DNA from 3 places in the Trichormus variabilis 0441 genome. Region 3 is predicted to be linked to each of the others. Evidence: riboswitches for the same ligand, from Rfam matches in the RefSeq annotation. Region 3 holds a riboswitch; each other region holds the start of a gene.
The links. Region 3 has a riboswitch for cobalamin ahead of cobG (precorrin-3B synthase). Riboswitches for the same ligand answer to the same signal wherever they lie in the genome.

Region 1: it holds a riboswitch for cobalamin, as region 3 does, so the genes downstream of both, GSQ19_RS27235 (DUF1636 family protein) here and cobG (precorrin-3B synthase) in region 3, are expected to answer to the same signal.
Region 2: it holds a riboswitch for cobalamin, as region 3 does, so the genes downstream of both, GSQ19_RS06425 (DUF1636 domain-containing protein) here and cobG (precorrin-3B synthase) in region 3, are expected to answer to the same signal.

What each region holds. Positions count from the first base shown of each region.
Region 1 covers NZ_CP047243.1:180,004-190,014, forward strand. The annotation lists gene GSQ19_RS27230 (IS630-like element ISAva6 family transposase) at 1-939, opposite strand, end outside; cobalamin riboswitch at 1,095-1,237, shown strand; gene GSQ19_RS27235 (DUF1636 family protein) at 1,634-2,044, shown strand; gene GSQ19_RS27240 (TonB-dependent receptor plug domain-containing protein) at 2,256-4,385, shown strand; gene GSQ19_RS27245 ((2Fe-2S) ferredoxin domain-containing protein) at 4,425-5,297, shown strand; gene GSQ19_RS27250 (ABC transporter substrate-binding protein) at 5,412-6,614, shown strand; gene GSQ19_RS27255 (iron ABC transporter permease) at 6,614-7,693, shown strand; gene GSQ19_RS27260 (ABC transporter ATP-binding protein) at 7,745-8,746, shown strand; gene psb35 (photosystem II assembly protein Psb35) at 9,199-9,420, shown strand.
Region 2 covers NZ_CP047242.1:1,616,667-1,626,677, reverse strand. The annotation lists gene GSQ19_RS06450 (hypothetical protein) at 642-908, shown strand; gene GSQ19_RS06445 (glycoside hydrolase family 10-like protein) at 1,017-3,026, opposite strand; gene GSQ19_RS06440 (hypothetical protein) at 3,303-3,539, opposite strand; gene GSQ19_RS06435 (cyanophycin synthetase) at 4,182-5,183, shown strand; gene GSQ19_RS06430 (cobalt-precorrin-6A reductase) at 5,221-5,958, opposite strand; gene GSQ19_RS06425 (DUF1636 domain-containing protein) at 5,961-6,353, opposite strand; cobalamin riboswitch at 6,372-6,547, opposite strand; gene GSQ19_RS06420 (vWA domain-containing protein) at 6,746-8,593, opposite strand; gene GSQ19_RS06415 (DUF4360 domain-containing protein) at 8,763-9,368, opposite strand; gene rbsK (ribokinase) at 9,467-10,011, opposite strand, start outside.
Region 3 covers NZ_CP047242.1:4,867,716-4,877,726, reverse strand. The annotation lists gene GSQ19_RS20085 (PQQ-dependent sugar dehydrogenase) at 1-37, shown strand, start outside; partial or broken gene GSQ19_RS20080 (SDR family NAD(P)-dependent oxidoreductase) at 67-171, shown strand; gene GSQ19_RS20075 (Dps family protein) at 440-979, shown strand; gene GSQ19_RS20070 (ChaB family protein) at 1,112-1,879, shown strand; cobalamin riboswitch at 2,136-2,289, shown strand; partial or broken gene cobG (precorrin-3B synthase) at 2,262-3,686, shown strand; gene GSQ19_RS30410 (precorrin-8X methylmutase) at 3,834-4,460, shown strand; gene GSQ19_RS20060 (precorrin-2 C(20)-methyltransferase) at 4,463-5,167, shown strand; gene GSQ19_RS20055 (AlbA family DNA-binding domain-containing protein) at 5,349-6,308, shown strand; gene cobJ (precorrin-3B C(17)-methyltransferase) at 6,385-8,109, shown strand; gene GSQ19_RS20045 (ABC transporter permease) at 8,690-9,907, opposite strand; gene GSQ19_RS20040 (efflux RND transporter periplasmic adaptor subunit) at 9,904-10,011, opposite strand, start outside.

The DNA.
Region 1 (10,011 bases), on a different replicon from region 3:
TTCACGTAGAAGCGACCAAACACACTCAGTCGGTTGGAGTTGAGGTGTATAAGCAGGCAGAGGAAACAGAATGATACCAGCTGGCAACATTAATTGTTTACTGGTATGCCAACCAGCTTGATCAACAAGCAAAACAATGATTTTGTGATGATGAGGATTGACTTCAGCGGCAAAAGCATCTAAAGCCATTTGCATGACAGCAATGTTGACTCTGGGTAAAATCAAGAAAAAACTCTCGCCAGTAGCTGGATGGACAAATCCATAAGTATAAAGCCATTGGTAACGAGTGCGATGCACAGCATTGGGACGATGACCTACTGGTGTCCAAACTCGACGGACGATGGGTTTGAGGCCTAATCGAGCTTCATCTTCTGCCCAAACTTCAACTGATTTGTGCGGATGGAGGAAACGTAACAATCGCACAAACTCCGTTAACTCAGTTTTAAACATCTGTCTTTGAACAAAAGTTGCCGCCTCAGTATGCAGAGGTCGTGGTTGTTGCAGACTAAATCCTAGCCTTTTGAGGTAATCCCAAGCTGTAGTGACATGGAGTGTAATTCCAAACTGTACTCGGATCAATTCCCCTACTTTTGGCGCACTCCATAACCCCCCATCTTCTGGTGGTGAAGCTAACCTTTGGCGCAACCACTGTTGTTGCTCGTTTGTGAGTGCAAGTTTTTTTCCTCCTGGTTTCAGTTTCTGTTGATTGATGATTCCGTTTGCTCCTAGCTTGTTGTATCGCCGCACGATTTTTCTCACCCAGTCCCCTGAGAATCCCACAATCTCTGCTACCTTTTGCGCTGACAACTGTGGTTGTTGATTGAGCAATTTAATCACTAACCATCGGGTTTTCTCTTGTGCATCTTCACATCGGCGATAACTTTGTTCTATTTCTTCTGTTGATAGATGCTCTGTTAGTTTTATCCTGGGACGTACCATTTTTCTAGCCTTTTTCCCTCTGCTTCAAATGATACTACCTTTCCCTATTCAGTATTAGTTATGCGATCGCCCTAGCTTTTGCTGATTTTGGTACAGTGGGGATTACTTTACGTTTTAAGTAGCGGCTGAATTTCAGCATCATTGCTGTGGTACTATTTTCTCAATAGCAACTCGGTTCTGGTGGGGGTCAGCCATCAGAGGTAACGGGGAAAGTCCGGTGTGAATCCGGCGCTGTCCCGCAGCTGTAATGGGGCTTATGCCTCAAAGTCAGAATGCCCGCCGAAAGTACAACACATTCTTATCTGCGAGGTACAGATGAATAACGCAATCAATACTCTGCCCATTAAAGAGGATAACTGTCTCATAGCGTCATATATACGCCACACACTACTTTCTATGAGACTGTAGATATTTCCATACAGATATCAATACTTACACGGAAAGTTATAGATACAAACTGGAAAACACAGTTGTATTTTATCTTTCGCTTTGCATATTTACTTTACCCAAGCTAGAGGTAACTTTACGCCTACCTGCACCAAACGCTTAACAGCGAATGCGTCTAAGCTTCCTCGTTGCGTTAGCTTCTCTTTTATAGACGCTACCACGAACCCACAGTGTAGGAGTACAGCAACGCCTAGCGGTAAATGCGTAAGGCTAATTCATGCTATCAATCAGCAACGCCTGAAAATCAATGAGCAAAAAACAACATACTTTATTTGTCTGCACGACCTGTGCCAGTGTGTGGCAAGATGGCAAGCGAGTTGGTGAAAGTGGTGGACAGCAGCTATTGCAACAACTCCAAGCACTTGCACAAAATTGGGAATTGCAACATAAATTCTCCATTCAAGGAGTTGAATGTATGAGTGCTTGCAACCATGCTTGTACTATCGCCTTTACAGGAGAAGGGAAATTAACCTATCTTTTCGGCAATTTAGCAGTTGATGATAGTCCATCTGCAATACTGCAATGTGCAACTCAATACTACGTCAACCCTGATGGTTTACTACCTTGGTCAGAACGTCCAGAACGTTTAAAAACAGGAATTTTAGCAAAAATCCCACCCCTAAATAAGTGGGCAAAATTAACCGTGGATTGCTGTTAATTAATTACCAGTAGTACATCAAGTTCGTAGTAAAGCCTTTAGTCCTTACTACGAACCTTTGAAACAAGCTTGTAAGTTACACCATTTACATAATAATAATAATCATTATCAAAATATTGCAGGTTTCCTACTGGCTGAAAGTTTTTTACCAAAAAAGCTCAAATCTTTGCTGACAATCAATTTTTAGTTATACAGGTGGCTTAAATTACCAATGCGTACTCAGTTTATTGCCAGATGGGGAACTCAACTTATCGTTTCTAGTTTGACTATCACCGCAGGGATGCTGTGGAAAAGTTCCAGCATTATAGCCACAGAAGTTCTACAAATTTCCGAGTTTCCACAAGAGGAAGGTTCCGCCAAAGACTTACAACCAGTTGCAGAAGTAACATCTCAAAATACAACAGAAACCGAACCCGACATTGAACTGACAGTTATTGACAAACTGTTAAATGAACCTGTATTTTCCCCTTTTCGCCGCGAGGGAACAGTCAAAGATTCCACCCGTCCGGTGTATGTCATTACCGGCGAAGAAATGGAAGCGCAAGGTGCAAGAACCGTCAGAGAAGCACTGCGATTTCTTCCTGGTATTTTAGGTGACGGTACAGTTGGGACAGAAGTAAATGCTTTAAGTGGTCAATTTATTCGCGGTTCTAACACCGGACAAGTCTTAATCTTATTAGATGGTAGACCAATTAATAATTTAGGTGGTGGTGGTTTCGACCTGTCAGAATTTACCACTAATAATATTGAAAGAGTTGAAGTCTTACCAGGAGGTGGTTCAACTCTTTATGGTTCAGATGCAATAGGTGGGGTAATTAATATTGTTACCCGTCGTCCTACAGAGCAAATTACCACAGAAACTAAAGTTAATTTTGGTTCCTATGGATTGAACCAACAAAGTATTCAAAATAGTGGAAAATCAGGTGATATTTCTTGGGTAGTTGGATATAACCGGACTCAAGCACAAAATAATTATCGCTTTCGTATTCCTGAAGCTAACTTTGAGGGAACGAGAAGAAATAATGACGCACTCTTTAATAACTTTAACGTCAAACTAGAGGCAAATTTAGGTAAACGCAACACCTTAACCCTCTCCACTCTATATTTAGGTAAAGAACAGGGAGTACCTGGAGGTGTACCCATTCCTTTCCCCCAATTTGGACAGGGATTTTTTAACTCTCTCACCGAGAATAACCGCAAATACACAGACCAAGTTCTTACTGATTTAACCTGGAATTCTCAATTAGGAAGCGGAGATGATTCACTCTTAACAGCGAGAGTTTACGCTGATTTTCTCAACACTCGTTTTGATAATCGTAGTGGTGCAATCACATCTCAAAATCGCTTTGATACCAAACAGGATTCCTATGGTATTCAAGTTACCCATAATTGGAATGTTGCGAAGAATCAGACCTTAGTTTATGGCTTTGACTATCGTAATACTAATGTACGTAACACCACATTTAATTATGGGACAAACATCACCAGAGAAAATTATGATGATGCTATAGGACAAGGTGCAATTTTCGGTAAGTATGAAGTTAACTTTTCTCCTAGTTTTAGTATGAATTTAGGAGTGCGGCAAGATTTTAGTAGTTTGGTCAATGGTTCGTTTACTTCACCATCTGTAGGAGCAAAATTCGCACTTTCAGATGCAACTACAATCAGAGCCAACTATATCAGAAATTTCCGTGCGCCGACGATCGCCAATTTATTTAATACTAATCCTACTAATATTGGTAATCCTGACCTCAAGCCAGAACAAGGAGATAGTTTTGATGTGGGGATTGACCAAAAGTTAGGGAATATTGGTTTGTTGAGATTGACATTTTTTAGTAACAGGGTTTCAGATACAATTGCCTTCAAAAGCTTAATTCCGCCTGTAAATGGTAATACAGGTACTTGGGAAAACATCGGGTTAGTACAAACTACGGGAATTGAAGCTTCGTTAAATTTACAACTAGCAAGGAATGTTTATGCTTTTGTTAATTATACAGCGAATAATCCGCGTATTTTAGAAAGTGCTAATCCGGCGGAGATTGATAAGGAATTAAGGTTTGCGGGTGCGGATAAATTAAATTTGGGTGTCTCCTATGAAAATCCTCAAGGTTGGTATTTTGGTGTGTTGATGAATTCTTTAAATGGGTATCCCACTAATAATATTAATACGGAGTTTCTTTCGGGGTATACGACTTTTGATTTGAAGATGCGTATGCCTATTAGTGATAGTTTAACTTTAACTGGGAGTTTGGATAATTTGTTCGATCAGCGTTATCAGTTGTTTCCTGGTTATCCTGATGGGGGGAGGGTTTTTCAGGTTGGGTTGAGTTCTCGGTTCTAAAGAGTTTTTTTCACGGAGAGGCGCAGAGGAGAGTTAGAAATGAGTGAGTTTAATTGTTGGGTGACACCAGTTAATGAGGTGTTTAAAGAAGATTTAGCTACGGGGGGTTTTATTGAGTATGAATATTTTGATTGTGGGAGTGATGTTTTAGCATCGTTAGTTTATACTTTGTTTGAACAAAATTGGCAGCAGGTTGGGATTGCTCATATTGTTCAAGGTAGTGTTTTAGAATTAGAATTTAATGCACCACCAAAGCTTTGTATTCTCTATGATGGATATTTGACGGTGGCTACTGAGGGGTGGCATTTACATTTATGTATTGATACTAATTTTGGTGGCCCTTTGTGTAAAACTCCTGTGGAAGTGAGGAAGCAACGTTTAGTTTCTCGTGCGGCTTTTTATCGGCGGTTTAATTTAGAAGGAAATCCCAGAAGTTGGGGGATTCAGTTTTGGAATGGTGCGAATGAACAATTGATGACGATTTTATTACCTAATCCTTTGGTAGATGGAGAAAATTTATTACCGGAGGGTAAACCGAATCTAGATAAGTTAGCTCTTTATCAAGATTTGCGAGATATTTATGTATTAGGTAAAAAAACCATACCATTTAGCAAAAATCCTCTCAAACATGCCTATATTTCCGTTTGTACCTCTACACGCTGTCTACCTTCTCGCAAATGGCAACCTACATTTGATGCTTTAAAATCAGCAGTAGAAAATGCAGGTTTAGACATTGAAGTTAGAACCTCTGGCTGTTTAGAAGTTTGTCAACTCGGCCCAGTTGTTTTTTATTCCAATGATAGAACTTGGTACACTCGCGTTAACCCCAACGTTGCCGAAAATATCGTCAACGAACACCTCATTAAAGGTAACAAAATCACCGAAAACCTCTACCCACCCCAAACCCCATAATCTCCTCTAACTCTCTGTGCCTCTGTCTTGAAAAGTTCAGATGCCTGCGGCGGGCTACGCCAACGGAGGAAACCTCCGCTCCGACTTTTCGGTGCGTCTCTGCGTGAGATAAAAATGATAAAACTCCCCCACCAAAAACCAATCATTTTCCTCTGTCAACTATGCCTCATAGCCACCCTGATCATCGCCTGTCATCAAACCACAATTCACACATCAACTAACACCTGTACCCCCAAGTATAACCCTAACCAAGATTACTTTCCCAATAAAATCAAAATCACCCACGCCAGAGGTTTGGCGGTAGAATATCACAAACATTACAAAGTAGTCACCATCAAAAATCCTTGGCAAAATGCTAAAACTCAGTTTCAATATGTTCTAGTCCAATGCGGAACACCCACACCCCAAGGATTTAAGCAGGCGCAAGTAATTACAGTTCCTATTAACTCTATAGTTTCTTTATCAACTACACATTTACCCCACTTAGCTAAATTAGATGTAGTTGATAAATTAATTGGAGTGAGTAATATTAAACAAGTCAATACGCCTGAAGTTATTGAGAGAATTAAAACCGGAAATATTACCCAAGTCGGCAATAATTCCAATGTAGATATCGAAAAATTATTAGCCTTAAATCCCGACTTAGTAACAACCTTCGGCACAGGGAATTCTCAAACTGACAGTTATAGCAAACTCACAGAAGCTGGTTTAAAGGTGGGGATAAATGCTGAGTATATGGAAGATACACCATTGGGGAGAAGTGAATGGTTAAAATTTACGGCTTTGTTTTTTAATCAAGAAGCCAAAGCAGAAAAGATATTTAGTGAAATTGCTCAAAAATATACACAAATAGCTGCAAAAGCTCAATCTGTGAAATACCGTCCGAGTGTATTTGTTGGTTTTAACTTTAAAGGTACTTGGTTTATGCCGGCTGGTAATAGTTATGTTGCTAAATATCTGGCTGATGCTGGAGGAAATTATTTGTGGAGTGATGATAAATCTAATGGTAGTTTACCTCTTTCTTTTGAAGTGGTTTTAGAACGTGCAGCTAATGCTGATTATTGGTTGAATTTTAGCCAAGGTTGGCAAAATGTCAAGGATTTAATAACAGAAGATAATCGTTATGCTGATTTTCAAGCTGTGAAAACAGGCAATCTTTATAATAACAATGCGCGGGTGAATGCGAATGGTGGTAATGATTACTGGGAAGGGGGAATTAGTAACCCTGATATTGTGCTTGCAGATTTAATTAAAATCCTGCATCCAGAAATATTACCGAATCATCAATTGTTTTATTATCGTAAATTTAATAAATAATGTTATTTAAATATCTGCCGTCTAACCTATTAATACTCTTTAAATCTACCTCTATCAAAACTTTAGCATTCTTACTTTTAAGTATTGGGTTGGTTGTTGCATTTTTACTGGATTTAGCTTTAGGTTCTGTCTCTATCCCTATTCAGGAAGTGATCAATATTTTACTGGGACAAGAACCAGAAAAAGCGACTTGGGCAAATATTATTCTGAAATTTAGACTTCCGAAAGCTGTGACTGCAACTTTAGCTGGCGCAGCTTTGGGTGTGAGTGGTTTGCAAATGCAAACTTTGTTTAAAAATCCCTTAGCGGGGCCTTTTGTGTTAGGAATTAGTTCTGGTGCAAGTTTGGGTGTGGCTTTGGTGGTGTTAACTGCAAGTGTGGCTACACCAAATTTATTAAATGATTTAGGAATCATTACTGATTTTGGGTTGGTGATAGCTGCTAGTCTTGGTGCGGCTGCGGTTTTGGGTTTGATGTTAGTGGTGGCGCGTCGAGTACAAGAGACGATGACGCTGTTAATTTTGGGTTTATTGTTTGGTTACGCTACGAGTGCAATTGTGAGTATTTTATTGCAATTTAGCTCTAGAGAACGGATTCAAAGTTATATTATGTGGACTTTTGGTAGCTTCGCTGGGGTGACTTGGAAACAGTTAATTGTGTTAATTCCGGTGATAGTTTGCAGTTTATTGGTGGCGGTGTTGCAATCGAAATCTTTAAATGCGCTGTTGTTGGGGGAAGCTTACGCGCGGAGTTTGGGTTTGACGGTGGAGAAAGCTAGGTTTTCTATTATTGGTAGTGCTTCTATTTTAGCAGGTGGCATTACGGCTTTTTGCGGGCCGATCGCATTTTTGGGTGTGGCTATTCCTCATCTGTGTCGCAGTCTATTTATGAGTTCTGATCATCGGATTTTAATCCCTGGTGTGATGATTATGGGGGGAATCTTGGCTTTGGTGGCTGATTTATTTTCTCAACTTGCGGTGAGTCAGATGGTTTTACCTTTAAATGCAATTACGGCTTTGATTGGAACTCCTGTGGTTACTTGGGTGATTTTAAGGCGTAGTTCTGGTAAGTCTTTTTAAACGCAGAGGTAGGCGCGGAGGGACGCGGAGAGTTTTTTTGAGGTGGGGTTGATGATTTTGAGGACTCAGGATTTATGTATTGGTTATAAGTCGGGGAAGGGGTTGCGGTGTGTGGCGAGGGATATTTCTGTGTGTCTGGAAGCTGGGGAATTGGTGTGTTTACTTGGCCCTAATGGTGCGGGTAAGTCTACCTTACTGCGATCGCTCGCCGGAATGCAACCACCTCTAGCGGGTCAGGTGCGGCTTTTGGGTGATGATATCTATAAGTTAGCACCGCAGGATTTAGCCAAGCGGTTGAGTTTGGTGCTGACGGAAAGGGTGGATGTGGGTATGTTATCGGCTTATACTCTGGTGAGTTTGGGACGACATCCTTATACTGACTGGTGGGGAAAATTAACGCCTGAAGATGAGGCTATAGTACATTGGGCAATAAAATCTGTAGGTGCATTAAATTTAGCTGCGCGTCAAGTTAGCGAACTCAGTGATGGTGAACGTCAAAAAATTATGATTGCACGTGCTTTAGCACAGTCGCCGATGGTGATGTTGCTAGATGAACCGACGGCATTTTTAGATTTACCACGGCGGGTGGAAATTATGCAACTGTTACGCCAGTTAGCACGAGAAAATCAGCAAGCGATTTTACTTTCTACCCATGATTTAGATTTAGCTTTGCGTCTAGCTGACCAAGTTTGGTTATTAACATCTGAGGGAATTTTACACATTGGCGCACCAGAAGATTTGGTATTAAGTGGTGCTTTTGCTGATACTTTCCGCAGTGAAGGTGTAGAGTTTAATATTTTTTCTGGTGAGTTTCATTTACATACACACCAAAAAGGCAATATTAATTTTATCGGTGAGGGTATCGCTGCGGTGTGGACGATGCGTGCTTTGAAACGTGCAGGATTTCAAGTCTTTCAAAGTGAAAATAATTTACCAATTTCAATAGAAGTAATATCAAATTCAAGAAAATTGATGTGGAAAATTACCAACAGCCAGACCGTAAATATTTATAATTCACTGTACGATGTAATTAAATATATAAATTTATTATAGTAGTTGCTACTAGTATAAATATACTTTCATCTGCAATCAAGTAGCGTGTGGAAGAATTGAGCGTTGCGTAGCTTGCTTCTCTAACGTTCGCGAAGCGTGTCGTAGACAGACGCTACGCGTACTCTCAAGAGAACTCGCAGAGTACCCGTAGGGTATTGTGAAATGGTATTAGGGATAAGGTGTAGTGTTTAACAAAGTTAGATTTTAGTTGCGTCAAGGAGTTCAACATCTTCTCAATTCCCCACACCCCACACCCAAAAACCAGTTAGAGTAGGGGCTGGCGTTTAACGAGCGTGCCATTCGTGTAGTAAAGCCTAAAACACACACGAGTAAAGAAAACAATTGTAGGACAAGATTTTTCGTATGCCCCTGTGTGGGATTGAACGGTATAGATTTTCGTGTTAGCTTACGTGATGCAAGACCCGATGTATGGCAAGGAGATTAACTCTTAAATGTTACTTTTGAGCGAAATAGCAACTAATCCTACTTATACAAAATCTTTTCAAATTTCTTTGTTAGCAATAACACTGGGTGGCTTCCTGCTAGCCACAATTGTTGGTTCAATCGCCTGGTATATTTCTAAACGCCCTGCTGGTTGGGAAAATACTGAAACTCCAGCCTGGATTTTACAACTTACTAAAAATATCAATAAACAAAATCCATCTAGTAAATAATCTCAAACTAAGAGAAAAGTACACAGCCAGATGAGTTGGTGGCAACAAACAGGTGTTTGTCTAAAAAATTTCACCAAAATTAGATTTAATAATTACTATTATAGTAAACAGTGATATACTAAGTTATCTCGTTAATTTCTAGTGATATATTCACCCAAAGTAAAAGAGAAACAAACGTATAATTAGGCTCTTAAAGGCATATGTGAAAGAGACAAAAGTTTCTCAGCTAAAATAGAGAGCATCTGTTCATTATCTTTTGTTTTCATTTGCTAGGTGCGGATAAATATAGAACCAACATTAGAAATTTTACAGTTTATACCTTTGGTTATTATGCCAGCAAAATTTTACATTCAGACAGAGTGGGCAACTGGTTTTCTTCACTAAAAGTAGGCAGTCATCTGTGCTACACAAGTTGCGTATCTGGAAGATGGGCAGATAGCTGGTCAATAATTACTGGCTAGTTGAGATATTTAGAAAAAATCCACAAACTTTGAATAATATTGCTTGTCCTTGACTTAACTGACTAATTTTAGGAGTAAAGTCTTGGCTTTGATGTCAATAGCATCCTGAAATTGGGAACTATAAAACCAA
Region 2 (10,011 bases), 3.1 Mb from region 3:
CATATCTTGGGCTATTTTTCTCATCTTTTTCTTAATATTCAACACTTCTGTCCAATTATCTATTCACCATTACCAGATTACTCTTCCCCTTGTGGGTGAGAAATTTCATTGACACTCAATAAAATATCTGTAATCCTGTCTATTCTTCGGGCAAATCAGCACTGCCAAACTTAATTGGCATCACTTAGCTAATTGCATCAAGAATTGAGATAGAATAATTGTCGCCTTGTAACTAAAAACAATGATAATTAGTATGTATACATCACGTTTTTATTTTTCCTGGAATGAATTTATGCTTGTTTTATGAATATTTTTATATAAAAATGATAAATCTTTAAAGAGATGAGAAATAAGGGTAAAGCAAATCATTTGTCTGCTTCTGGCGACTCGCGCTAAACATTTAGCCGTCCATAATTCTCTGTTATTAGCTTCCCTTAAGTTCTATAAAATTTTTATCCCATAAGTTTTATTTTACCTGGATTTAGTGTATCCTAGTTTTCCTGAGTATTTTTTCAAACATTAGACACCATAAAACCTTTTTACGGATCTCTCTCAAGATTCTTGAAGAACTGTACTAGTGTGTCTAAAAATCAGTCTTTAGATTATCCTTTTTCTCTCACTGTATAAGGCATAAAAAACCAATGGATATACGACTAATAAAAAAATCCGAGAAATTAGTTCTGAAAAAAATCAAAATGATGGAGGAAACAGAAGATCAAAATCTGCCACTAGATCCTATAGATATAGCAGAACCAGTTATTGAAGAACAAAAAGAACTATATATAGATATTAGAGAACCTAACTACATTCCTTTGAGAGATAATCCTGTAATTCAGTCTGCTGGAAACTCAGGCTGGCAGGTTTCTGATATTTGGCGAGATATTAGAGTAGATGATTTTTGTAATTAGTTAAGAGGGATTGGGGATTGGGAGATATGAGAGGGATGAGGGAGAATAATCAATTTACCACTCTCCACTCAATACGTTGCTCAACTCCCCTCTCAGCACTCCCCACTCTCAACTAACGTTAATGATTACACCCTGGCTCTCATTTGCTAATCGGTCTACTGCACAGACAGCATAGGTTCCTGGTTGGACTGTGGCGAAGGTTGTCCCAGCAGACAAGACTCGCTGTAGTATCCAATTACTGCCAGTTTGACGATAAAGTGTCCAAGAACGGACGGGTTGATTATCTCCTGGTTGCCAACTGAGTCTGCGGTTGTTGACTTGCAGTTCTTTTGGTGCAGGTGGTGTAGTTGCAGTCTGCCAAGGCATAGCAGGTGCTATGGCAGGTGTAGTATAAAGTGAATTTTGGAAAGTTGCTGAGATATCCTGGCGATTTTCAATAATAGAACTGACGCTAAAAAAGATATTGCCCAGAGATAATTCTCCGGCTTGATTGCGGCTGATTTTGACTTGTTTTTCTATCTCTTCATTTTTCCAAGCTTTGCCGTCAAGTTGTCCAATATTGTTACCTGCGTAAATGTGTCGCCGCTTAGAATTAATTTCTGTCCACCATTTCAGCAATACGGGATAACTCTGGCTGGTTTGGTCAGTACGCCAATATAGTTGCGGTGCTAGATAATCCACCCAGCCTTGCTCTAACCATTTCTTGGCATCAGCATATAGTACACTATAGGCATCTAAGCCTGTGATTCCTGGTGGTTGTCCGGGGCGATAAATGCCAAAGGGGCTGATACCAAATTTAACGTAAGATTTTGTCGCTTTGATGCCTTGAGACAGACGCAACACCATTTGATCAACGTTTTGCCGTCGCCAGTCGTTTAAGTTCAGTTGTCCACCTACTGATTTATAGGCAGCATAGGTTTTATCATCGGGGAAAGCCTGGCCTTGAATGGGATAGGGATAGAAGTAATCATCGAGGTGGACTGCATCTATGTCATAACGGCGAACAACATCAATGATGACGTTGTAAGCCCTATCTTGGACAATTTTTATCCCTGGGTCCATCCACAGTTGATTACCCCATTGATAGACTACTTCTGGATTGGTTACGGAGATGTGGGGACGAACGTTAGGCGCGCTTTTGGTGCTGGTTTTGGCGCGGTAGGGGTTGAACCAAGCATGAACTTCTAGGTTGCGTTTATGGGCTTCGGCGATCGCAAACTGCAATGGATCGTAAAATGGTTCTGGAGCTTTGCCTGGAGTCCCTGTCAGCCAAGCACTCCAAGGTTCTAACTCAGACGCATATAAAGCATCTCCTTCTGGTCGCACTTGCAAAATTACGGCGTTGAAATTCAACTCTTGGAGACGGGTAAGAATTGCCACTAATTCAGCCTGCTGTTGAGCTACAGAAAGTCCAGCTTTGGAAGGCCAGTCACTATTCCATACTGTGGTTATCCAAGCCCCCCGGAACTCTCTGTTATGGCTTACCCGTACGGTGGGTAATGTGGGTTTTGGGGGTATCACCAAGTAAACAGAGGCGATCTTTTCTGCCTGACCAAGATAAACTAAAGCTTGATAAATAATTGCGGCCACATCACCACGAGTAGCCGCAGTAGTGAAGTTAAGTGATTTGATATTGGGAAAACTGGAGACTAAACCTGCACTAGTGGCGATCGCAATTTGATTTCTGCCATAAGCTGGTATATTACCCGCATCTTGATAAATTTCCGGTAATTTTTCTAGTAAATCCGGTTTAATCTTCGTGGCTATTTCCAATCCATTGACTAGAGATACTAAGATATCCCCCCTAGAGATTTGATTACCAGGGCGAAAGGTTTTATCGGGGAAACCACTCAAGAATCCGGTTTCGTAAGCTTTTTTGATGGCATTTGCTGCCCAATTACTTGTCGGTACGTCAGTAAAATTAATGTACGGACGTTTTACAGATATATTAAATACGGCTGCAACTATAGCGGCGAACTCAGCACGGGTAACTGAATTATTAGGGCGAAAAGTTCCATCAGGATAGCCATTTAAAATCCGTCTTGCTGCCAAAGCTTCGATGAACGGACGCGCCCAATGGTTAGGAATATCGGAGAAACGTGTAGTAGTAGATACCATTGTTATTTGCTGCTAGTTTGCTTGATTGTAGATATCCTTGGCAAATCTAGCAATATGAGAGCGTTACAGGAAGCGATCGCTATAATCTCACCAAAATTCTCTTAATATTGAGTTGAAGTTGCATAAAAAAGCAGTCCCGATGAAGCAAGTTGCACAGTCAAACGTGAAAGATATGTTTTCACTACACCCTTACACCCCTACACCCCTTTCAAGGCAGAGGGCAGGGGTGGGGAAGCCTTACACCCCTACACCCTGAGCTAAAAACATAGTCAAACTTTAAATAGCTGCTTCTTCACGTTGACAGTCAAAAACAATCATAAAGGAAGCATTCGGTATTACTTGGCGTAGATGCTGTATGTAACCATCTGCATCAGAACGACTGCGAAAGCGAGCCACAATCTCACGTTGTGTATCAGGAAGTAACCGCGCAATAGCCCAAGAATTTAGACGTTGTTTATAGGCGATTGGCTGAGTTTCAGAGTTTGTTGTTGTGTATTCAGTGTTTTGTGGCATGATTGTCTTAACCGTATAAAGTTTCAGTAAGGTGTTAGTAAATATCTGAGCAGAGATTTACTAACTCTTTTTTTATGATCTGCCACCTTGTTATTCGATTATTTAAAAATTGTCAACACTGAGTGCTATATTTTAGACCTAACTCTAAGTTATGAATTGTAGTCGCCTTCTATTTGTAAATCAGCAATAGACTGACTTGACTACAGATTCTTCACTCCAGTCTTTTAGCAGCGATCGCTAAGGATAGAAAGAAAACTTAGGCTTAAAATTAAATTTAGTAAATTGCCACTACTGTAGTTATTGGTATAATTTCTTCAGATAAACTTAGTACTAGTATTTATTGAAAATATTTTGTATTAAAAATTACGAAAAATTCTAAATATTTAGTATATGTTCTACCTTTATGTAATAAAGTATATAAGTATAGAATAATCATTCAATCTCGCTGAGATTGTTTGAGTTAATTTCTTAACATTCACATAAACTTGCAAAATAAATGGTCAAACAGTTGAATTTAGTATTCATAAAAGCGGCAGGAAACTCCATCCCCTTGTGGGTGAGGAATTTTAATAGTTTTTATCTTGACCAAGATTGAGATGTTAGTTAAAATTCCTGCATTAAATTATACTTTTGGACTAAAAAATGCCATTAGTCACGTCAATAATTCAGAAGATAGCACCTCAAATAGGTGCGGTTGTTGTGGTAGATCCAGAATATGAATTAGTGGGGCATATTACATTTAAAAATGGAAAAAAATCATTTTTTAGTACCACGAAATTAAATATTAACGGTTTTGGTTCCGCAGAAATAGCCAAAGATAAGGGTTATTCAAAATTTTTCCTCAAACATTTTGGCTATCATGTGACTGAAGGGCAAACATTTTTTAATCAGAAATTATGTAAAAAAATAGGTAACGAACGAGATATTGATGCTGGATTTGAATATGCTAAACTTATTGGATTTCCAGTAATTATTAAACCCATTAATTTAAGCCAAGGAAAATTAGTTACAAAAATTCATAACAAAACGGAGTATTATCAAGTAGCCAAAAAAATATTGCGAGCTAATGCAGGATTGATTATTGAGAGATTTTATCTAGGTAAAGATTACAGAATTGTGGTGATAGATGACGAAATAATAGCGGCATATCAAAGGCTACCACTATCAGTAATTGGAGATGGAAAATCAAATGTTACAGAATTAATACAACGTAAGCAAGATGGTTTCATCCAAAATTTGGGAAAAAAAATTATTGATGTTGATGACTTTCGGATTAAACGCAAGTTGCAGAAGCAAAGTCTCAATTTAAACAGTGTGATTCCCAATGGTAAGGTTGTATATCTTTTAGATAATGCTAATTTATCTAGTGGCGGTGAAGCAGTGGATGTTACGGAAAATATTCATCCCGACTTTCAGAAATTGGCTTTAAACGTCACAAAAGATATGGGATTGCGATTAATGGGTTTGGATATAATTACTCAAGATATTACCAGACCTATGGTGGATTATGTGATTATTGAAGTTAATGGTTCTCCTGGCTTAACACATTATGCTTCCATTGGAGATATTCAAACTAAGAGAGTGGAAGATTTATATCTCAAAGTTTTGAAAGCATTGGAAACGGAGTACAACAGCGAAAATTAAGTAGCCGTGATGAACGGCATATGCCAAAACTGAATCATTACAACTTTTCTAGCAGCCAAGCTACCGCCGCATCAGCGTCTGTTACTTGTTCACAGGCTGGTACGACTGGACGATTGACCATGACAACCTGTACGCCTAGTTCTCTTGCTGCAATAATCTTGGCGTAAGTGGCATCACCCCCACTATTTTTACTAACTAAAGTATCAATATTATGTTGAATGAGAATGTCTCTTTCTTGGGGTAGGGTAAAGGGGCCGCGATCGCACAATATCACCCCAGGCGGAACTAAAGCATCAGCAGCCGGAGGATCGATCATCCGCATGAGAAACCAAATATCATGTAGATGAGCGAAAGCGGAGAGTTCTTGTCTCCCAACAGTTAAAAATACTCTTTTGGCTTGATTTTTTAAAATAGCGGCGGCGGCGCTTGTAGTATCAACTTCTATCCAGCGATCGCCTGCTACTTTCACCCAGGGAGGACGGATTAACATCAAACGTGGTATCTCCACCTCATCAGCCGCCAGCGCCGCATTCTCAGAAATTTGTGCAGCAAAAGGGTGGGTAGCGTCAATTAATACATCAACCTGCATCTGACGCAGATAGTCAGCCAATCCAGCCGCACCACCAAAACCCCCAACACGGACATTACCAGATGGGAGAGAAGGTTCACGGGTGCGACCGGCTAAAGATGCGATCGCCTCAATACCTGGAATAGTTGCAACTTTAGCACTTAGTTCGGCTGCATCTCCAGTTCCACCCAGAATTAAAAGGCGCATCTTCAGGTGGGAATCCTGGCGAGAATGCCTTTTTTCAAAGGTTCGGGACGTTCTGACCAAGGCAGTAAACCATCTGCTTTATCGTAGTATTTACTAGCACATTCCAATACCGCAGAGGCATGATCATCTACAGCTAGATCACCAAATAAATAAGTTAATTTGCCTTTACCTGTAAAAGCTACAACACAAGAACGGTTGCAAGCACTCATACATTCCACTTCTCGGATCGGGAATTTATCCCGTAACTCCCACTCTTGTGCTAGCTGTTGGAGTTGATTTAAAAGTTTTTGACCGCCGCTTTCACCTACGCGTTTACCATCTTGCCAGACACTAGCGCAGGTTTTGCAGACAAAGAGTGTGTGTTCTGCCACACTCAAGGAATTATCAGTAGTCATCCGTACCTCGCAGATGTTGAGAATCGTCAATTTCGGCGGGCGTTCTGGCTGGGAAAGTTACAAGAGTTTTCTTTCCTTCACAGTTGCGGGACAGCGCCGGACTTACACCGTTCACCTACGAAAGAGTGCAGGTATACTTTCCCCGTTACCTCTGGTGACTGCTCCCCACCAGAACCGAATATTTACTTAATCGTAACATCTAGGACTTACCCATGAAAACGAAAAACTCAGGGTGTAGGAGTATGAATCAATTCAAAATAAATCAGGACTTACGCAACTGGCACAATAGTAGGGTGCGTCAGATGTAGAAAATCCTCTAATGTGTACGAAATTATTAGAGCTGACGCACCCTACAGTTAATTTAGCCCTATGTTGGAAACCCTTAGCTTCATTTAGTTAGTAATATTCGGTTGTAAAAATCGCTTAATCTCGCCAGAAGCAATATAAGACTTGCCATCAGGTGCTGTCTTCACTTCCTCAACCACATAAAGCATTCCTTCCTCACGAATGGAACGGGGAAAACGCATATTCCAATCCGGTTCATATCCGTCGGAGACTACCCTAGCGCGTAACTTGCTACCATCTTTGACGCATTGAATGAGAACACCATGATCTATGGTGTCAGTGGTGGGAAGATCGGCCGCAGTAGCTGGAGCTTTGGAGGCTTTACTTGTGTTAGTTGATCTCGATTGTCTAGGAGCAACAAAAATGTCTGTTTCACCAGGTTTGGCAAAACGACTGACTTTGCCGACTACACGGTAGAAAGAGCCATTACTTGACAATTCTAGCCCTTCAACAATGTACCGCGCTCCTTCAGCACGAATGGAACGGGGAAATTGAACATTTTTAGTTTGGTCGTAACCATCAGATATAACTTTAATCCGTAGTTTACCGCCTTCACGGACGCAAGCAAGTTCCACCCCAGTACCGATTTCATTGACAACCGGCATTGCGTGTACTTCATCGCCAGCAGTGACACCGCGCCCCACCAGATCACCGCGATTGCGCGTCATTGTTTGATAACTTTGATCACGTAGTTCTTTCCGCCCGGCGTTACCTAGAGCTTGTTGTGCAATTCGACCTGCGAAATACTCCAGCTGATCAATCTCTTCTGCAATTTCAAAATTCTCATTTAAGCCTTGGTCTCGGAGATACTGCACCAAATCACGGAGGGTTTTTTCAGCTGCTTGATGCTGACCATGTTCTGCTAATTCGAGGGCTGTTTCTTTAGCTTTGGCGATCGTCAGGCGGCTGAGGTCGAGGATAATATGACTGGAAGAGGCTAACGCTGATTCCTCAACTGTGCCAACTTTGGCGATGACATCTGTTGTTCCGGAAACCCTTTGAATAACGTCATTCTGCACTACATCAGCACTGTAATGCAGCTTCATCACTGGTAAATTACCTACTTGAGCAGAGGATATCATCAAACTCAAACCCAGAAGCTTATCTTCTCCCTCGTAAAGCTCCCCCAAGGTAATTACAGGTTGACCAGCTTCATTTTGGCTAACTTTAGCAAGACTTAAAGTATCAACCAGAGTGATACCATCAGCTAACTCTAGTGTTACTTTCAAGTTTTGACCTACTACAGCTCTAAGACTATCTAGTTCAATGCTAAAAACTTCTGCTGCTTCATCAATGCTTTGAATGAAGTAGAAGTTGCCATTAGCAGCTCTCGCCATCCCAATTAGTAGATCCTCATTGAAACCTTGAGCAAACCCCAAAGTAGTTGTAGTAATCCCTTCTTCAGCTTTTTGGGCTGATGTGGCTGTGAGTATCTTTGGGTCTTGAATACCCATATTGGCATGACCATCAGTCAGCAGTAGCACACGATTTATTTTTTGCGGATCGAGTTGATGCTTGACATATTCGCACCCCTTGAGCCATCCTCCCGATAAGTTAGTAATACCACCTGCCCTCACCTGACGTATGGACTTTTTGAGCGCAGGTTTGTCAGTTACAGGTTGGGGTGAAACAACCGTATCTACCGCATCATCGTAAACGACCACTGAGAGAATATCCTTTGGCTCAAGTTGATCTACCACAGATTCAGCCGCCTTGAGGGCATGATGTAAAGCTGCACCTGCCATAGAACCTGAGCGGTCAATTACAAGGGAAAGGTTAAGGTTGCGCCGGGGAGATTCGGGTATTTCCGCACGAAAACGTAGTAGGATATTAGCCTTTAATGAAAATCCGGCGGGTAAAATAGGTTGGTCGAATTCATAACTTGTTTTTACCATTTCATTTTCCCCTGTGAGTTATTTGTCATCAGCCGCAACCCTGATGATGTTTAAACACTAAGTGTTGCGATTAGTGTACCCAGGATGTCTTCATGATTTAGGGTAGAAAAAACCCAGCCTGACATTTTGGCAAAGCTAAAAGTTTCTTAACTCCTAGCTTTGAAAAAACCTAACGGCACTGGCGATATTTAACGTGATAAACCAAGCCACGGTGAGCCAGGTCAAAAGAGTCAACAGTCGCCATCCCTTGGCCACTAGCAGTCATTGCAGCATTCACACGCATATTTACACTGTCACCACAACGTGACCAGACATTACCCACAGTAACTAATTTATCTCGGACGTTGTAGTCGGTTTCGCCTCTAAATGTTCTGGAGAAAACTGGCCCGCGCTGACCTGCAAAAAAGTACTCTGCTCTTAGTCTCCCAGTTGTACTAGGAGCAACATAGCCCCGATAATCAGCATCATAAAGGGAAATTTGAAAGCCTTGGGGTACTTTAATCGGAATGCTCATATTACAGCTTTTGCGACGTTCTGCTGCTTTATTGCCCAGAGCGATAAAGTTATCAAATAGAATACTTAACTCTTGACCATCAGGGCTAACATTCACACTAGCAGACCCATCAGGGCAACCGTTACCACCATATTCTGCGCCTAAAATTTCAACTTTGTTGTTAGCAAGGGCAGGGCCGACAGAAGCCATGATCATTGTGGAGGCAGCCAGAAAAGCTTTTACGGAGTTGATAGATGTTTTTGTGAAGTTTGGATTAGTCATAAATCTACTCTCCTGTATGGAGTATCTTGAATAGTTTTTAAATTCAAGTGTAATCCGAAGAATTTCGGAAACTCTAAGTATAAGAAACTTCACAAAAGTCACAAACCCCTTTCCTTGAGGAAAGCCTCAAATGTCAACTTGTCAGGCAAGGAAGTTTGTGCGCCTAATTTTGTTGCAGCTAAAGCACCAGCCGCCGCACCCCAAATAACTGCCTGATGTAAGGAAAGCCCAGAATAAAGTGCTGTTGCCAAACCACCATTAAAGGCATCACCAGCCGCTACAGTATCAACTGTATCCACAAAGAAGGCTGGGACAAAAAAGGTCTCTTTGTCTGTGGCACAAACAACACCTTTAGCGCCCAGTTTAACGATCGCACTTTTCACGCCTCTTTGCAATAACACCCCGGCTGCCTTTCGCGCTGCTTCTTCTCCATCTACGGGAAAACCTACGATTTGTCCCGCTTCCACTTCATTTGGGGTAATGATATCAATCAAAGGGTAAAGTTCTGCTGGTAAATCTGATGGTGCAGGTGCGGGATCTAAAATTACTGTGATATTGTTACTTCTGGCGGCTTGGGCAGCTGCGATAACGGCGGTTATAGGAATTTCTAATTGTAATAGCAGGGCTGTGGCTGTGGGTAATA
Region 3 (10,011 bases):
GCCACAACAGGACAAGATTATCCGTATTACTAGATGAAAATTTATACAAAATAAGAAAAAAATACCATGAAAGGATTAAAAGGGAAAAATGCCCTCATTACAGGCGGAAGTTCAGGGATTGGGCAAGCGATCGCCATTCGCCTAGCTCAAAAAGGTTGCAATATCGTCATTAAGTTGTTTCCTAGTAGAAATGTTTGGCTCCAATTCAAAATTAAAAATAGCCTACGGTAAGGCTGCGCCAACAAAATTCAAAAAAGGTCATAAACGGATTTTACTATATATTTCCCACTCTGATAATGTTGAGATTTTTCTATAATCCAATCTCCAAGTAGTCCTTTAGTTGTAATTACTTGTAAAGGACAATCTTTCTAGTGACCGATGTAAATCTAGCCGATATTTTGAGAACTTAATCTATAAGTTCACCGGAGAATGAAAAGCAATGCCTAGAATAAACATTGGTTTAACAGACGAACAGCGTCAAAGTGTAATTAATCTGTTGAATCAAGATTTAGCAGATTCTTATTTACTTTTGGTGAAAACAAAAAAATACCATTGGGATGTAGTCGGGCCACAGTTCCGCAGTCTACATCAATTATGGGAAGAACACTACGAAAAACTAACAGAGAATATTGATGCGATCGCTGAACGAGTCCGGACTCTGGGTGGTTATCCTATAGGTTCAATGGAAGGATTTCTGCAAATCGCTACTCTCAAAGAACACGCCGGAGATGTTCCCAGTGCTACGGGAATGGTGGCTAATCTTGTACAGGATCATGAGCAATTGATTCGCAACCTCAGAGACCATGTAGACCGCAGTGGTGATGAGTTCCAGGATCAAGGAACTGCCGACTTCCTCACCGGACTCATGGAAGAACACGAAGAGATCGCTTGGATGTTGCGCTCATTTATTGAAGGGCAACCAATCGAGCCAAATGGTACACAACCAGCAACAGAAACTAAAACACCTGTTGGTGTGTAATGCTTTTAGTCAATAGTCAAAATCAAAATTTTTGGACTGTGGACTATTGACTATTGACCACCCTCAGAAAAGTTTTTTGGTTCAGTGCCTAAGTCCTAAGAATAAATAAAAATAAAATTAGGGAGTATACAAGTGCCAGAAGTTTATCAAGCAGAACGTACTATCTCTGCCGTATTTAAAGAGCAGAAACAAGTTGATGATGTAATTCGCCGTTTGTTAGATAGAGGTGTACCTAGAGACCATATCTCAGTCATGGGTAGAAACTTTCAATCCGAAACTCGGATTGCAGGTTTTATCACCAAAAGAGATGTGATTTTGGGTGGTTTGCGAACAGGAGCGATTTTTGGTTCCTTGTTTGGTTCCTTCCTCAGCTTGTTAACAGGTGTAGGCGTACTGTTTATTCCCTTCGTCGGGCCGATTGTGGCAGCAGGCCCCATCAGTGCTTTACTATTGGGGGCGGCTAGTGGGGCGATCGCTGGTAGTGCTGGCGCTGGCTTAGTCTCAGTTCTGACAACCTTGGGAATGCCAGAAGATAAAGCTGCAATCTACCAAACCCGCCTACAAGCCGGTGAGTTTTTGTTATTAACCGAAGTACCAAGCGATCGCACTGGTGAATTTCAGCTACTCTTGGAAAGTGCTGGTGCAGAAGAAATCAGCACAATTGATAAAACTTTGGCTCGTCCTTGTCCTGGGCCTTGCAAGAGTTCAGAAGATTTATCTCCTGAAGTGCGTTCTCATCTTTCTTCGGAAGCTCAAAGCACCTTTATTGAACGCTATAACGGTGTATTGAACGAGACTAGTGATGAGTTTACAGCTGAACAAGCAGCTTGGGAAGCTGTTCATCAAAAATTTGACGAAGATGAAAACGGCGTTTGGTCAAAAGCTAAAGTCGGAGTTTAGCAACGGTATTTTGGTTTTTTGTTAATAGTTTCAGAGCTAAAAACTGAGATAACCGATTTATTAAGTAAGTCGGTTATTTTTTGCTAATTAACAAAGATAATAGAGTTATACCGTTTCTTAATGTAGCTTGCCTGGCGTAGCCATAGATGCACTTTATTCTGTACTGTAGAGACGTTGTATGCAACGTCTCTACATCATTTATTTGACGCAACTTCATAGAGAATTGGTATTAATGAAAAATATGAAGCAGTCAATATGATAAGTGGCAACTCATGGTAAATTACTAAAGCTTGGTGTTGGGAAACTCCGGTGCGATTCCGGGGCTGTGCCGCAGCTGTAATGAAAAGTCACAAGCGAAATTCTTGTAACTTTCCGAGTCAGAATGCCAATTCCAAGAGTTAGCTGTCTAATCTCTGCGTCGCACAGAGAAGGAGTGATTGTCTTGTTGTCTGGTTCAACACCTTGTCCTGGCTTGTTTTATGCCACACCTGCCCAAGATGGGATTTTGTCTCGCATCAGAATACCAGGTGGAATTATTAATAGTAAACAATGTCAGGCGATCGCAGATATTGCTGACGAATACGGTGGCGGCTATGTGGATGTGACAAATCGTGCTAACATCCAAATCCGGGAAATTCGCGCCGACATCGATTCTCCAGTCCTCAAGCGCCTGCAAGAACTTGGTTTGGGTTCTCGCAATACAGGTGTAGACCAAATCCGTAATATTATGACCAGTCCCACGGCTGGTATTGATCCTCAAGAATTAATTGATACCCGTTCCTTCGTTAGAAGTTGGGATAGTTACATTACTGAAAATTCTGCCTTGTCAAGACTATCGGCAAAGTTTAGCGTGTGTTTTGATGGTGGTGGATTAGTTTCGGTAAGCGATCGCCTCAACGATATCACCTTTGCTGCCACTTTAGTAGAGAACAGAGTTTACTTCCGTCTGTGCTTAAGTATCGGTGCAAAAGGAAAACCACCCATTGACACCGGAATTTTGTTGTCACCAGAGGAATGTTTACCAGTCCTCATGGCTTTGACAGAGGTTTACTTAGCTCATACTGATGCTCATAATAAACGCAAGCCCCGACTGCGAGAAGTAGTGAATAGTTTGGGGTTAGATAATTATCTTCAAGAAGTTGAGAAACTTTTAACTATTTCCTTTGGGGGGAAGAACCTAACCCCCCTACCCCCTTCCCTCGTAGGGAAGGGGGAGAAGACAAAGCATTTCTCCCCTCTCCTTGTAGGAGAGGGGTTGGGGGAGAGGTCACATACTAAATACCACCACATCGGTATTCATCCCCAACACCAACAAAACTTATACTACATTGGTCTTGTTTTACCCCTTGGTCGCTTGGAAACTTGGCAATTAAAGAGTCTAGCTGATTTATCTGCTAAATATGGGAACGGGACTCTCAGGTTGACACCTTGGCAGAACTTGTTGTTAACAGATATTCCCCAACAATGGCTGACTGAGGTTCAAAGTCACATTTTGGGGTTAGGATTAGACTTCTCAGCCGCAAATATTAAGAGTGGCTTAGTAGCTTGTTCTGGTATTCAAGGTTGTGCGGCTGCTGCTACAGATACTAAAAGTCATGCCCTCGCGCTAGCAGATTACCTGGAATCCCACATCACCCTAGAACACCCAGTGACTATCCACTTTAGCGGTTGTGATAAATCCTGCGCCCACCACGGCGATAGTGATATTACTCTACTTGGTGTTAATAATGAAACCGGAGAAGGATATCAAGTGTATGTGGGTGACCGTGATAGTCGTGAAAAGTTCGGTCGGGAAGTCCATCCCTATATAGCTGTTGCTGAATTGCCGACAACAATAGAGCAAATATTGGGAATGTATAAAAACGAATATGCAAAACCAGACGAATCCTTCGGACAATGCACTAATCACCATGAAACACCCCAACTAAAGCAGTTATTTCCTCAAGCAAATCCCATGTCTGACTACATCCACGATGCCAATGAAATTTACCGCAATTCCTTTGCTATCATCCGATCGGAAGCAAATCTAGATATACTCCCGCCAGATATAGCAAAAGTTGCAGTACGCCTGATTCATGCCTGTGGAATGACTGATATTGTCACAGACTTGGGATATTCAGCCACCGCAGCACAGTCTGGCAGGGCAGCACTAGCAGTCGGCGCACCGATTTTGTGTGATTGTCGTATGGTAGCCGACGGGGTGACAAGGCGGCGCTTACCTGCTGACAACCAGGTTATTTGTACCTTGAATGAACCAGAAGTACCAGAACTAGCAAAAAAATTGGGTAATACACGTTCGGCGGCGGCTTTAGAATTGTGGATACCCCATCTAGAAGGGGCAGTTGTCGCCATTGGGAACGCACCTACAGCCCTATTTCGCCTATTGGAAATGCTAGATGCAGGATGCCCCAAACCTGCCTTAATCTTGGGTTTCCCAGTCGGGTTTGTGGGCGCGGCTGAATCAAAAGCCGCATTGGCAGCAGATAGCCGTAATATCCCATATATGACTTTACACGGTCGGCGGGGTGGGAGTGCGATCGCCGCCGCCGCAGTTAACGCCCTGGCAACGGAGGAAGAATAACCATGACAGCTAAAGGTCGTCTCTACGGGGTGGGTGTAGGGCCAGGAGACCCCGAACTATTGACCATCAAAGCATTGCGGTTATTACGTGCTGCTCCTGTCATTGCCTATCAATCAGCCACAGATAAAGAGAGTATAGCGCGAGCGATCGTTTCTCAATATCTCACAGGAGAACAAATCGAAGTAGCCTATCATCTCCCCCGCGCCTTAGAACCAGAAAAAGCCCAGGACATTTACGACCAAGAAGTTGCACCCATAGCCGAACACCTAGCAGCCGGAAGAGATGTAGTCGTACTTTGTGAAGGCGACCCGTTTTTTTACGGTTCATTTATGTATGTATTCACACGACTTTCGGAAAAGTATCAAACGGAAGTCGTCCCTGGCGTTTCCTCACTAATGGCTTGTCCAGTTTCCTTGGGTGTACCCTTCACCTACTACAACGATATTCTCACCGTACTACCCGCACCCCTCCCAGCAGAAGAACTCACTTCCAAATTGCTGACAACCGATGCAGCCGCCATTATGAAACTAGGTCGCCACTTCACCAAAGTGCGCGATGTCTTGCATAAATTAGGACTAGCATCACGGGCATTATATATCGAGCGAGCAACAACAACACACCAAAGGATTGTACCTTTAGATGAAGTTGACCCGGCTGAAGTACCTTATTTTGCGATGATTGTGATACCTACAAAGAGTCGGTTGTAGAAGTTTTGTACCAACCAATGCTCATATTATTTTTTAATTAGTGTTGGACTAACTGTTCTTATATTTTGAAAATTGGAAAATTATCTTTTTGTTATACTGTCTCTTCTAATGTTTTGTTTATAGGTTTAGACACATAACATCTTTTGACTGCCACATTAAATTAGAATAAAGAAATAATGCTATGAAAGAACCTTGGGATTGGGAAGAGGAAGATATTGAATTACTCATACAAGAAGGAGTTCAAGAAAGCCTTGAGCTTGACTACAAAGCGTGTGAGGCTCTCCAAAAAACTGATGCTAAACGAAGGGAAATTAGTAAAGATGTATCTGCTTTTGCTAACTCAGCAGGAGGCGTAATCATATATGGCGTAATTGAGGAGCATCATCTTCCAATTAAAATTGATGTTGGTTATGATCCCGCAGACATAACAAAAGAATGGCTTGAACAAGTAATCAATTCAAAGATTCAACGTCGTATTGATGGTATCAGGATCAAGCAAATTGAACTAAAGCAAAATAATCCTGGACGCGTTATTTATGTGGTTAACATTCCACAAAGCAAACGTGCGCCTCACATGGCAGATAATCATATTTTCTACAAAAGGTTTAATTATCAGTCGGTTCCGATGGAGGAGTACGAAGTTCGAGATACTGCTAATCGTGCTGATGCTCCTGACTTAGCACTACAATTTTGCATTGAGAACAACTCAGTTAGACTGGATTTTGAAGAAGATGAGAAGTTTTCAAAGCCAATAGCATTGAATGCAATTATCACAAATAAATCTGTAGTCCCAGCAATGTATTATATAGTGCATTTTTATATAGATCAAAGACTTTCAGTTGTGAGTTGTAGTGATTTCACAATGCGCCAAGAACACGATTTAAAAAAAATATATAACCAAGATTTTAAAGTAAATATATATTTACAGAACTATACGGTGCATAGAGGAATAATGCCTGTATGGCGAGAAGTTACAACTCAGATTTGTTTCCCCGATTTTGAAATATCTATTCCAAAAACCAATAATGATATTTCTTATGCTTTAGCTTGGTCACTCGAATCTCTTGGAATGGCGCAGAAGCATGGAGGTGCTTTTCTCTCTGTAAGCAACAATCAAGTCACAATTGTAGATGTTGGATAAGCATATTCCAGGACTTTACATGGTTTGATTTGAAAAATATTAACTACAATTTCAATTCCAAAGCTCAAGAACGCTAATGAACAAGGTTGCACCTGCTGTTGTAGTATTGGGTCAAAATAGTGTCGCACTAGCCCGTAAAATAATGACCGTCTTACCAGGGGCGACACTATACGGTTTAGCAGGACGCACCTCTGGGGTGGATGTTAGCTTGACGAATTTTGGTGAAACACTGCGGGAGTTGTTTGCTGGGGGAACGCCGATAATTGGGATTTGTGCGGCTGGTATTCTCATCAGAACATTAGCACCCTTGATTTCCGATAAACGTCAAGAACCGCCAGTGTTGGCTGTGGCGGAGGATGGTAGCGCGGTTGTGCCTTTGTTGGGTGGACTAAATGGGGTAAATGATTTGGCGCGGCGCATTGGTGAGGCGCTAGAGGTTAAGGCTGCAATTACAACAACGGGTGATATTCGTTTCCGCACGGCTTTGTTATCTCCTCCCCCTGGATATTATTTAGCAAATCCAGACGATGCAAAAAAGTTTATCTCAGATTTGTTAGCAGGGGCGCAGGTAAGATTAGAAGGAACGGCACCTTGGTTAAGTAATAGTCAATTACCTATCGACCCTAAGGGTGATTTAACTATTCTGGTAACTGAACGCTTGGTGACTCCCTCAGCTAATTGTTTGGTGTATCATCCCAAAACTGTAGCGATCGCCATCACTCACCCCTCTGTTACTGTAGAATCCATACAGCAGTTACTTGCTGACGCGGAACTCGCACCCCCATCTATCGCCGCAGTTTTTGCACCTATCACCATCGCCGCAAGTTCAGTAATTGATGCTGTAGCCAATACCTATGATGTCCCGACCCGATTTTTCTCTTCAAGCCAACTAGAAACCTTACTCACAGAAGGTCATAACCTCGCTGAAGCCACTGCACTAACCGCCACAGATAAATCTGGTCAACTAATTGCTTCATCTTCTCATATTGCGATCGCCATTTCCCCCCAACCCATCGACCCCGATACCATCGGTCAACCACGGGGGAGGTTAGCTATTATTGGGACTGGCCCTGGTGGTTCACAATGGATGTCGCCGGAAGTCAAGGACATACTCAAGTCAGCAACTGACTTGGTAGGTTACAAAACCTATCTAGATTTACTTGGTTCCCTAGCTGATGGTAAGCAACGTCATGAGTCAGATAACCGCGAAGAAATTGCCCGTGCAACAATGGCGCTTGATTTAGCCGCTACTGGGCGATATGTGGCTGTAGTTTCTTCTGGCGACCCTGGTATCTATGCAATGGCAGCAGCTGTGTTTGAAGTTCTGGATTATCACTTGAAACCAGAATGGGAAAGCATTAATATTCACGTTGCGCCAGGAATTTCTGCCATGCAGGCCGCAGCAGCCACCATTGGCGCACCCTTGGGGCATGACTTTTGTGCTATTTCCCTATCTGATATCTTAAAACCTTGGTCAATCATTGAACAACGCATTGCCGCAGCAGCCCAGGCTGATTTCGTTATAGCCTTTTACAATCCTGTTTCTAAAGAACGCACTTGGCAATTAACGGCAGCTAAAAATATATTATTGCAGTATAGAAAACCCTCTACACCCATAGTATTGGCGCGGAATATTGGCAGACCAGGACAAACTGTTAAAGTAATCACTCTTGACCAGTTAGCAGCAGATAGCGCCGATATGCGAACCGTGATTTTGATTGGTTCCACACAAACCCGGTCTATTCAGCGTAGTGATGGTAGTATCTCTGTTTATACACCCCGGCGATACACGACAGACTGATGTGATTTATGAAATTACGAAGAGAGGTTGGTAATTGGTGGTAGGTAATTGTTTTACCCATTACCTACCTCCACAGGCATTATTAGTTTTTAACTCGGTAGGATAGTAGTTGTATTTGTGAACGAAGTAAAACCCCAGAACTGGGAAGTTTCTGGGGCTATTAACCTGACCACCTCTACTTTTATAATTTAAAATTTGGGGCGAAATATAAAATTTTGCAGACGTAAATACCCCATTTTTGTCTAACTAATAGCTAGGAAAACTGCTTATTATTCACTATTTAGAAACATCATATAATCGGAAATTTCCGAAAAAAATTCTAAATATGAATTTTATAATGAATGTCGTATATTAATCTCTAATACTGTATTAATAAAAAGGCAAAATTCAAGATATAATTCAGTGATTTATGTCTAAAATTATGATTTTATGGGATTGATTTATGATTTTGGATCAGCAAAAATAAAAGCATCATGATTCAAACATGATTGTAGCCGATTACAGTGACAGAAAGCCTCATAAATGTCTGCATATGCAGGCATTTTTTATTGCCGAAAACTGTAGATGAACTGATCCCATACTAAGCACTTCTCAAGGCTACAATAGGATCAAGTTTAGCTGCACGACGGGCAGGAACCACGCCAAAAAATAAACCGATCGCCCCAGAAATACCCACTGCTGTGGCAATGGCTACAGGAGAAATGGCGGCTTCTAGAGGTGTCAAGGCTGCCACTAACATGATGCCACCAACACCAACACCAGTCCCAACTAAGCCACCAATGGCAGACACAATCACAGATTCAATAATAAATTGCAATAAAATATCTTGTTCTGTCGCGCCAATGGCTTTGCGGAGTCCAATTTCTTGGGTGCGTTCAGTGACGGAAACGAGCATAATATTCATGATGCCGATGCCACCAACAAACAATGATATACCAGCGATCGCCGCTAACATAATTGTCAATGCACTGGAGATTTGTCCGACTGTCTGCAAGGCATCTTTTTGGGTACGGATGGTGAAGTCATCTTCGCCGGTGATTTTGTGGCGTTGTCGCAGTAAGTTGGTAATTTGGAATACGGCTGCATCCACACTCTCGGCATTTTTCGCGGAGGCGACAATAAAAGTTACCTCTAATCCATAGGGAGAGGTGCGTCCCACAATCCGGTTAGCCGTGGTAATGATTGGCACCATTGCCGCATCATCATAATCGACACCAAGATTTGAGCCTTTGGCTTCCAATACACCAATGACTTGAAAGCTAGCATTTTTGATACGTAATTGCTGCCCCACTGGGTTGGTATTTCCAAAAAGTCTTCCAGCTAATTTTGCACCGAGTACCGCAACTTGATTGCTGCGTTTCATATCTATATCGGTAAAAAATCGCCCTCTATCAACATTAAAATCCCGCACTCTTAAGAAGTTGGGATTTGTACCAATAATATTAACGTTGGTATTTCTGTTACTGTAGGTGACTACCTGCCGACTATTTAACTCTACCGTCACGGCGGCGATGGTTGGTACTTGGGTGGCGATCGCTTCTGCGTCCCCTAATACCAGAGTTTTGGGTAATTCGTTAGAGATCCGTTGAGTAGCTTGATTCCCTGGAATGATAAACAGCACGTTTGGGCCTAGTGACTCTAACTGTTGCTGAACAAACCTCTGTCCCCCTTCCCCAATCCCAATCATGGCAATGACTGAGGCGTTACCAATAACAATGCCCAACATCGTCAGGGCGCTACGCAGCTTATTGGACAGCAGGGTTTTCCCTGCCATTTGCATACTTTCTAGGAAATTCATTGATTTGCCTTTTCTTTGGCCTGTTGGATTCTGTAGTCTTGGGGTAAGTCAACAAACACGCGATCGCCTGTTTTCAAGCCAGATAAAACCTGAGTTTGGTCTTG